DNA from 3 places in the Nocardia higoensis genome. Region 2 is predicted to be linked to each of the others. Evidence: riboswitches for the same ligand, from Rfam matches in the RefSeq annotation. Region 2 holds a riboswitch; each other region holds the start of a gene.
The links. Region 2 has a riboswitch for cobalamin ahead of IU449_RS03220 (FecCD family ABC transporter permease). Riboswitches for the same ligand answer to the same signal wherever they lie in the genome.

Region 1 (3,267 bases), on a different contig from region 2:
AGGCGAGCGCTGAGCCGACGGGCCCGATCCCGTGGTCGGCACCACGAACCGGTTGCCGCACGCCTGGGCGATCGCCCGCTGCGCCCGGTCACCCGGATCGGCGCCCAGCGGATCAGGACGGGGTCGCGGCGCCTCGGTGTCGGCGAACCACGCGGCTCGTCGGCCGCGTGGATCGGTGACCGGTCGAACCGGTGACGAGCTCAGCGGTCGGCGAGGACGCGGCCGAGGAACCGCTCGACCTCGGACCGGTAGCGGCGCGGTTGTTCGTCGTGCACGAGATGTCCCGCGCCCTCGACCCACACGTACTCGGCGTGCGGGTTCACCTCGGCCATCCGGCGCATCTGCCCCGGCACCGTGATGGTGTGCTCGCCCTCGATCAGCAGGGTGGGTACTCGCACGGATGTCCATTCGTCCCAGAAATGGCGGCGGCCCCATTCCTCGGAGATCTCGCGGAAGGTGGCGACGGAACCGTGCAGGCGGTAGCCGTCGGGGCTGTGCTGGAAGGAGCGCAGGAAGTAGCGGCCCGCGACCTCGCCGAAGTAGTCGATCACGGCCGCGGCGTCGGGGAACGGCTGCGGCCAGGCCTCGATCATGGTCGCCCAGTTCGCGGCGGTGCGGCCGGTGAAATCGGGGCCGATGTCCTCCACGACCAGTGCGCGCACCCGCTCGGGATACCGCGCGGCGAAGACCCAGCCGTGCAGGGCGCCCATCGAATGCCCGATCACCACCATCGGTTCGGTGATCTCGGCGGTGGATTCGGCCAGGTCGGCGACGAACGCCTCGGTGGCCGGTTCGGACGGCGCGGGCCTGCCGTGACCGGCGGCGTCGAAGGTGCGCACGTGGCCGTGGTCGCGCAACCAGTCCAGGTGGCCCGACCAGGTGCGCGCGCTGCCCATCAAGCCGTGCAGCAGCAGAATCGGGGCGCCCGCGCCGCCTTCGTCGTGTAGCGGCCCCGCGCGATTCGCGGGCGCGGCCGACTTCGCCTCTGTCACCATCGACTCGATTGTGCCCCGGCCGTATTGTCGGTGGTATGGCTGTTGTGAAGATCAATGCGATCGAGGTTCCCGAGGGCGCGGGTCCCGAACTCGAGAAGCGGTTCGCCGCCCGCGCGCACGCGGTGGAGAACTCCCCGGGTTTCCTCGGGTTCCAACTGCTGCGCCCGGTCGCCGGTGACGACCGCTATTTCGTGGTCACGCAGTGGGATTCCGAGGAGTCCTTCGCCGCGTGGCGCGACGGTCCCGCGCGGACCGCGCACGCGGGCAGCGGCGACAAGAAGCCGGTCTCCACCGGCGCCTCGCTGCTGGAGTTCGAGGTCGTCCTCGACGTGCCCGCGCAGGCCGCGGCGGGCGAATGAGCACTGTCCGGGGGTGGGCGCCGTCAGCATCGTATTGACGGCGTACAACCCCGGGTGTCACAGTTCGAGGTGACCAAGCGAGGGTGAGCGGTAATCCGGTGGGAATCCGGAGCGGTCGCGCCACTGTATTCGACGTGCCGAGTCCGTCTCCGCCACCGGCGGGGGTTCTCGGGGCGGCGGGAGCCAGACACCGGCACCATCGCACAAACCCCCTTTACGGGACGCAGATCCCTCAGGAGGATCCCATGGCCATCGCGCATATCCCCGCCACCAGGGCGACCGATTCGGTCGCGACCGTGCTCGTCACGGTCGGTGTCGTTCTTCTCGCACTGCTCACCCTCTACCTGGTCGGGTTCGACCAGGGCGCGATCTCGCGCGGCGGGATGTTCCTGCACGAGCTGATGCACGACGGACGGCATCTGCTGGGTGTTCCGTGCCACTGACGGGATCGCTGAAAACTCTGTTGTTGCGTGGTCTGCTGGCCGGTGTGATCGCCGGCCTGCTGGCCGCCACGGTCGGCCATTTCGTCGGGGGACCCCACGTCGACGCCGCGATCGCGCTCGAAGAGGCGATGGCGGCATCGGAAACGGCGGCCGACGGGCACTCGCACGGGGCCGAAGCCGGTCATTCCCACGGCGACGACGCGGCGCATTCCCACGGCGACGACGCGGTGGTGAGCCGGACCGGCCAGAAGTTCGGCCAGTTCCTGGCGCTCGGCCTCTACGGACTGGCGCTCGGGGCCATCTTCGGCGCGGTGGCGCATTACGCGCGCCGCTTCACCTCGCTGTCGGGTCCCGCACTGGGAATGCTCCTCGGTGTCAGCGGCTGGGCCGCGATCGCCGCGGTGCCGTTCTTCAAGTATCCGGCGAATCCCCCCGCGGTGGGCGACCCGGACACCATCGACGACCGCACTCTGCTGTGGGTGGCGGTGGTGCTGCTCGGCATCGCCGCGGTCGGGGCAGGCCTGTACGCGTTCAGAGTGCTGGCCGGGCAGCTGTCGACGGTCCGGTTGATCGGCGGCGTGCTCGCGTTCGTCGCCGTGACGACCGTCGGCTATGTGCTGTTGCCGGGCGTGGACGAGGTGTCCGCGGACTTCCCGCCGAGCCTGCTGTGGCAGTTCCGGGTGTCCTCGCTCGCGGTGTCGGCCACTCTGTGGGCGGCGCTCGGGCTCGGATTCGCGGCACTGACCGAGTTCTCGGACCGCACGCGAACTGCCGAACGCGAGCGTGTCGCCGCGGGATGAGCCCAATCCGTTCCCACGGTTGAGGGGGCGAGGGAGTATCTCCTTCGCGACGTGAGACCCCGGCCCGTACCTACGGACCGGGGAGAGACTGCCGAAAGAGGTGGTGCGAGCCGGCGCAGGCTCGCACCACCTTTCGTTTTCGTGCCCTCCGGGCCGAGTTACGGCACCAGCGCCAACTGGCGCGACTGCGCGACCAGAGCGCCTGTCGAGTCCCATATCTCTATCTATCTCGAAGTCTTCCTCGTGTTGACGTCCTCCCGGCCGTGAACGAACGACCGGGATTCCTCCCGCGGCAGGGTGTGCCGCTCCGGTGGGTTCCTGCTTCTGCGTCGACTGCCCGCCGGATTGCTCCGTTGAGGTCTTACACCGACTCGACAGGCGTTTCCCCTCTCGGCCCGCCCGGCCGCGAGAATATTCGTTGCCGCGTTCACATCGCGGTCATGGATCGTGCCGCACACGCACGTCCACTCCCGCACGTGCAGTGGCTTCTTCTGCCCGACCACCCCACACCTCGAGCACAGGCGGGAACCAGCGATCCACCTTGGCGAAGGTTCGCCCGTACCGGGCTGCCTTCTCCTCGAGCATGGTCGTGAACGTCGACCAGCCCGCATCGTGCACCGATTTCGCCAACCGGGTACGGGCCAGACCCTTCACGCACAAGTCCTCCACG
Region 2 (3,267 bases):
CGAACTGCATGTCGGTGTCCTGCGTCAGCGCGGCCACCTGTCGGGCATTGTTCTTCATGCTGATCGCGGCGATGTCGTCGCCGTCGACGAGGACCCGGCCCGACGCCGGGGACAACGCCCGGTACAGGCAGCGCAGCAGGGTCGACTTGCCACTGCCGTTCGGGCCGACGATGCCGACGAAACTGCCTGCCTCGATACCGAGCGTCACCGATTCGACGATGCGCGCGCCGTCGATCTCGACGGACACGTCCTGGTAGTCGACCCGCATCACCGGCCACCCACCATCGCGCCGCGCCTGCGCATCAACAGCAGGAACACCGGCACACCGACCGCCGCGGTGATCGCACCGAGCGGCAACTCCTGCGGTGGGACCAGCGTGCGGGCGAGCAGATCGGCGGTCACCAGGAACACCGCCCCCAGCAGTGGCGCGATGACGATCAGCCTGCGGTGATCGGCGCCGACCAGCAACCTGGCCACGTGCGGCACCACCAGGCCCACGAAACCGATGGCCCCGCACACCGCCACGAAACAGCCGGTCATCGCGGCCGCGACCACGAACAGCAGCAGCCTCAGCCGGGCGGCGTCCATACCCAGCGCGGCGCTGACCTCGTCGCCCATCGACAGCGCGTTCAGTCGTCGCGCACACACCACGATCACCACCGAACCCGCCGCGCAGACCACGGCCACCGAGGGAACCGCGCTCCATGTGACGCCAGCCAGGCTGCCGAGCAGCCAGAACATCACCGACCGGGCCGCGTCCCCACGCGGCGCCAGGAACACCAGCACCGTTGTCGCAGCGGAGAATCCGTATCCGAGAGCCGCGCCGGTCAGCACCAGACGCAACGGCACCAGCCCCGCGGCCGTGCGCGCCATCAGGTACACGAGCACGGTCGCGGCCAGCGCGCCCGCGAACGCCGCCGTCGACAGTGCGTAGACCCCGAGCGCGCCGAAGGCGCCGAACAGCACGACCGCGGCCGCGCCCACCGACGCTCCTGAGGAGATGCCGAGCACGTACGGATCGGCCAGCGCGTTGCGCACCATCGCCTGCACGATAAGCCCGACCCCGCTCAACCCGGCGCCCACCAGCGCCGCGGTGAGCACACGCGGCAGCCGGGAATCCACCACGATCCGGTAGTTGGCGATATCGGCGGCCGCCACGGGGCCACCGGAGAGCTCGGCCCACAGGAACCCGAGGGCATCGCGCCAGGGGATGGGCGCGGTACCGAACATCAACGCGAGAATCGACATCGCGAGCAACGCCACAAGGGTGGCGGCGGCCAAGGTGGCCACGGACAATCGACGCACTACCAGAACCTTCACGGATCGAACCCGGCCGGTCGATCCGAGACAGCACACGAGGACGTGCACGCAGAGCGAGCCCGTGACCTCGCCGACCGCTCCCTCGGGGTCGACAAGCGACCACACCGAACGGCGCGGCCACGCCGGCAGGTCTTCGGACTCGTGGACCCGGGACCGGACGAACCGATCCCACCTACTAGCGGTCGCTTCCCGGGTGGACACCCAGTGCTGTGTGACCGCGGTCGTTCCCACTCACCGCTGCGGGGCAGTTCCGGACTTCCACCGGATTCCCTCTTGCGAACCGCCCGGCCGAAGCCGAGCGGTAGCCGACGCGCCGCCACGGTAACACTCGCGCCGATGGTGCAGCGCCACGGTCACGCGTTCGATATGGCCCACGGAGTTCAGCTGAGGTGGTGATGGCATGCGTGCGGACCTGGTGGCGGCGCGTACTCCGTTGAGCCGGTCGCCCAGCTGACGATCCCGGCAGTTCCGGTGGTCCGCTGCATCGAATGGCATCCCGCCCGCCGTGCGTCGTCGAGGTGCTCGACCGGAGCGTCGGCTCGGTTTCGGTGAGGACCCCGGTAGGCGGGGGAGTGGTGCTGGCCTATCCTGGTTCCGCAGCTGGTTCGTCCCGTGCCGCTGTGGTGTGCGCGGGACGTCGAAGCTCCTCGCTCGGTGACGAGCGGAGGGCGAGAGGGAACCCGGTGAGAATCCGGGACTGTCCCGCAGCGGTGAGCGGGAACGACCGCCGTCACACAGCACTGGGCCACACGGCCTGGGAAGCGACGGCGTGGTAGTACCAGCCCGGGAAGTGCTCGATCCCGGGTCGACCCGTCGTGGTCGATGCCCGCGAGTCCGAAGACCTGCCGGTTGTGCTGGACACGCCGTGTCCAGCGGCCGTCGCCTCGCGGATTGGGCGCTACGCCGACATCTCACGCATTCGGTTTGTCCGGGTGCGTTGTCGTCGTGCGCGTCCGGACAGGTGGCGGCTGACCCTGCCATCGACGGAGCACATGACATGTCGAAACCTCTGAGTCCGTTCAGCGCGACGGTGCTGGGACTGCCGCGAATCGGACCGAACCGGGAACTCAAGCGGGCCGTCGAGGCCTACTGGGCGGGACGCACCGACGCGCCGACGCTGCACCGGAGCGCGAAAAAGCTGCGCGTCGACCAATTACGGGTCGCGCAGGCCGCCGGTCTGGATTCGGTCCCGGTGGGCACCTTCTCCTACTACGACCATGTGCTCGACACCGCGGTGCTGCTCGGTGTCCTGCCCGAACGGGTGTCGGGTATCGAGGACGACCTGGACCGCTACTTCGCGGCCGCGCGCGGCACCGACACCATCGCCCCGCTGGAGATGACCAAGTGGTTCGACACCAACTACCACTATCTCGTTCCCGAGCTCGCCGCCGACACCGCATTCACGCTGGATCCGGGCAAGCTGCTCGGTGAACTGGCCGAGGCGCAGGAGCTGGGCGTGCCCGCCCGGCCGGTGGTCGTCGGCCCGGTGACCTTCCTGAAGCTGGCCAAGACCGTCGACGGCAGTGCAGCGCTGGACCGGATCGCCGATCTCGTGCCGCTCTACCGCAGGTTGCTGTCCCTACTGGCCGAGGCGGGCGCGGTGTGGGTGCAGATCGACGAGCCGATCCTGGTGACCGATCTCGACGAGGCCGAACTCGAACTCGTCACCTCGGTCTACCGGGAGCTGGCCGGGGCCACCGACCGACCCGCGCTGCTGGTGGCGACCTACTTCGGCAAGCCCGGTCCCGCTCTCGCGGCGCTGGCGGCCACCCCGGTGGAGGCCATCGGGGTCGACTTCGTCTCCGGCGCCACGGTCGAGGAGGTCGCGTCGCTTCCGGCGTTGGCGAGCAAGCTGCTGGTCGCCGGCCTGGTCGACGGCTACAACGTCTGGCGCACAGATCCGGACCGGGCGCTCGGGGTGCTGGCGACGCTGCTGGGCAGCGCTGC
Region 3 (3,267 bases), on a different contig from region 2:
TCGCAGCACGAACAGGAAGAACGGCGCGCCGACCGCCGCCGTCACGACGCCGATCGGCAGTTCGGCCGGAGCCGTGACGGTCCGGGCGAGCACATCCGCGAACACCAGGAACGCCGCGCCCGTGACCAGCGACAGCGGCAACAGCAGCCGGTGGCCAGGACCGGCGAGCAGCCGCACGGCATGCGGAACCACGATGCCGACGAACCCGATCAGACCGCCCGCCGAGACCACGGCGGCGGTGCCGAGCGTGGCGACGCCGACCAGCATCAGGCGCACTCGCGCCGGATCGATGCCGAGGCTCGCGGCTTCCACATCGCCGACCGCCATCACGTCGAGTGTGCGCCGGTGGAGTGCGATGACCACGACACTCACCACGACATAGGGCAGCACGACGAGCACTTCGGACCAGCCGTCGGTGGTCAGCCGGCCGAGCATCCAGGAGTAGACCTGGCGCAGGGTGTCGTCGTGCAGCTGCATGAAGAAGGTCTGGACGGCGTTGGCGAAGGCGGCCACCGCGACCCCGGCCAGGATCACCACCACTTCCGACCGGAGCCCGCCGACCGTGCGGCCCAGGGTGTAGGTCGCCGCGACCGCGAGCAGGCCGCCCGCGAAGGCCGCGACGGGGACACCGGCGAATCCGGCCGCGCCACCGGCGACGATCGCGAGCGTCGCCCCGAGCCCCGCGCCGCTGGAGACGCCCAGCAGGTACGGGTCGGCGAGCGGATTCCGGAAGACGCCCTGGTAGGCGGCCCCGGCCACGGCGAGCATCGCGCCGACGAGCACGCCGAGGACGGTGCGCGGCATCCGGATGTCCCAGAGGATGGCCCGCTGTCGCGTCGACAGGCCCGACTCGACATCCACGAACGGCAGTCGATCGGCCATGTCCAGCAGGACGCCGCGCGGGGTGAGCCCGGCCGGTCCCACGAGGATGCTCACGAACACGGCGACCAGCAGCGCGAGAACCGCGCCGGTCACCACCAGCGCGCGACGCCGGGTCCCGGTCAAGAGGTGGGGCGGACGGCCGGGGCGCCCGCGACTACGGCGGCGATCTCACGCACCAGATCAACGACGCGCGGTCCCCAGCGACTCGCGATGTCCTCGTCGAGGACGTGCACCCGGCCGTCGCGGACCGCGGTGAGCTCACCCCAGCCCGCGCGCTGCGCGACGACCTCCGGGGTGACTCCGCAGCACTGTCCATCGGCCAGGAAGATCACATCGGGATTCTGCTCGAGCACGTACTCCGCCGACAGCTGCGGGTAGCCGTTGCCGCCGGTGGCGATGGATCGCAGGCCGAGCATCGAGTAGATCGCGCCGAGATAGGTGTCGTCGGTGACGGTGTAGTAGGTGTTGTCGAGCTCATGGTAGTAGCGCAGCGGGGCGTCGCGGTCGGGGAGTCCGGCGACGATGCGGTCGATATCGGTGCGCATTCCGGCGACGAGTTCGGCCGCGTCGCCGACATGCCCTGTGGCAGCGCCGAGCTGTTCGATCTGGGCGTAGGTGTCGTCGAGGGTGCGCGCGGCGGGCAGGATCAGCGTCTCGACGCCGGCCCGCTCGAGCCCGGCGACCAGGTCGCCGGTGTCGGCGTTGGCCACGACGAGGTCGGGGTCGTAGCCGAGGACGGCCTCGACGTTCGGGGTGTAGCCGGACAGGTCGGTGACGGGAGCGTCGGCCGGGTGATCGGAGCGGTCGTCGACCGCGACCACCTGCTCCCCCGCACCGATCGCGTAGAGCATCTCGGTGGCGGTGGGGCTGAGCGAGACGATGGCTCGGGGGGACCCGTCCACGCTGTTCCCGCCGGTCGACGGGGCAGGCTCGGAGGCGCTGCACGCCGCGCTCAGCAGAATCAACGCGCCTGCGGCGACGAGCCGCCAGACCGTGCCCCACCGTCGTGCGCCACCGGACCGCCCAGCCATGCCGAGTAGCCGGTCCGTCTCGAATCGTCCTGCACCCGCCCGGCGGGCAGCGTGCGGCCGTCGGGAAGCAATAAGCCGCCGGTGGGAAGCGAGTGGCACGACATCCTCCGTCCATACCGTCCTTCATCCGAGGACAAGTACGCCTCCCGCGACGGCGGCCGACCTGACTCACCCGGCGAAACGCCGAGCTCACAGTTGCGGGACAGTGCCGGATTCCCACCGGCTTCACCGTGACGCCGCGGTACCCGGCCGGGTTCGGCAGGGCATTTCGCAGCGTAGTTCACCCCGGAAACCGACCGGCCTCGCCGTGCCCCGACACGTCCGAACCGGCGGACCTCAGACCGACAGACCGTCCTCGAGGCTGCACCAGAGTACTTCGGTTTCGAACATATGATCGACTGATGTACCTGGCGCACCTGCACTCGAAATACCTGCTTCCCCCGGTTCTGCTCGTCGTGTGCCAGGACGAGACCACCGAACGATGGGCAGGCGGACCCTTCGTCATCGGTCCCCGGCAATGGCCGAGCCTCGTCGCACGGCCGCTGCTGCTCGGCCCCGACAATGTCCCCGTCATCACCGACACCGCCGAAGCGATCACCGATGTCCCGCTCGCCGCCCTGTCGGCAATCACCCACGCCCACCACCCCAGCATCGGTGCGATACTGAAATCGCTGGCCGCCGCCCTGCGGGGCATCGACGACGAAGACGCCGCCATCGTCGCCGAACTCACCGAACTCGGCCTCGGCACCAGCCCGGCCGCCGACACCTGGAGGCAGATGATGTCCGTGGATCTCTCCTTCTTCCGCTCGCAGACCTCGCAGCGCATCCGCGACGAAGGGCGCGAACAGGGACGTCAAGAGGGACGTCAAGAAGGACGCGCAGAAGACATCCTGCGCATCCTCCAACACCGCCGCGTCCCCCTCACCGACAGCGACCGCCACCGCATCCGTGACTGCGCCGACGCCGACACCCTCACCCGCTGGTTCGACCGCGCACTGTCCGCCGAAACCGCCGCGGAGCTCTTCACCGACTGACCGCAAGCTGTCGGCCCCGCCGTAGTGGCGGGGCCGACAGTTCGAGCCGCGGTCGGTACCGGTTGCACATGGGGGCCAAGCGAAGCAGCGCGGTCCCTGCCGGACCGCTCGGTCTCAAGACAGACTGCGGACAACCGCCCGGCGGTTACCCCCTATCCGGTCCCGATGCGGGCACAATGACACCCGCAGACCGCGCGCTACCAGAAGGGACTCCGCCGGATGAAACGATCGCTGTCCGCACTCGCCAGGATCGGCGTGCTCACCGCCGCCTGCTGTGTCGCGCTGGGTGCGCCCGCGACAGCCGACCCCAACAACATCAA

Region 1: another riboswitch for cobalamin. It lies ahead of IU449_RS14700 (CbtB domain-containing protein); the one in region 2 lies ahead of IU449_RS03220 (FecCD family ABC transporter permease).
Region 3: another riboswitch for cobalamin. It lies ahead of IU449_RS18465 (ABC transporter substrate-binding protein); the one in region 2 lies ahead of IU449_RS03220 (FecCD family ABC transporter permease).

The regions. Positions count from the first base shown of each region.
Region 1 is NZ_JADLQN010000002.1:131,231-134,497, reverse strand. It holds gene IU449_RS14715 (A/G-specific adenine glycosylase) at 1-13, shown strand, start outside; gene IU449_RS14710 (alpha/beta fold hydrolase) at 201-995, opposite strand; gene IU449_RS14705 (antibiotic biosynthesis monooxygenase family protein) at 1,031-1,354, shown strand; cobalamin riboswitch at 1,392-1,568, shown strand; gene IU449_RS14700 (CbtB domain-containing protein) at 1,600-1,797, shown strand; gene IU449_RS14695 (CbtA family protein) at 1,788-2,597, shown strand; gene IU449_RS29045 (zinc ribbon domain-containing protein) at 2,822-3,073, opposite strand; gene IU449_RS14690 (transposase) at 3,036-3,267, opposite strand, start outside.
Region 2 is NZ_JADLQN010000001.1:718,609-721,875, forward strand. It holds gene IU449_RS03215 (ABC transporter ATP-binding protein) at 1-268, opposite strand, end outside; gene IU449_RS03220 (FecCD family ABC transporter permease) at 268-1,248, opposite strand; cobalamin riboswitch at 1,427-1,645, opposite strand; cobalamin riboswitch at 1,956-2,185, shown strand; gene metE (5-methyltetrahydropteroyltriglutamate--homocysteine S-methyltransferase) at 2,318-3,267, shown strand, end outside.
Region 3 is NZ_JADLQN010000003.1:121,546-124,812, forward strand. It holds gene IU449_RS18460 (FecCD family ABC transporter permease) at 1-1,005, opposite strand, end outside; gene IU449_RS18465 (ABC transporter substrate-binding protein) at 1,002-1,913, opposite strand; cobalamin riboswitch at 2,049-2,182, opposite strand; gene IU449_RS18470 (hypothetical protein) at 2,315-2,947, shown strand; gene IU449_RS18475 (DUF4185 domain-containing protein) at 3,167-3,267, shown strand, end outside.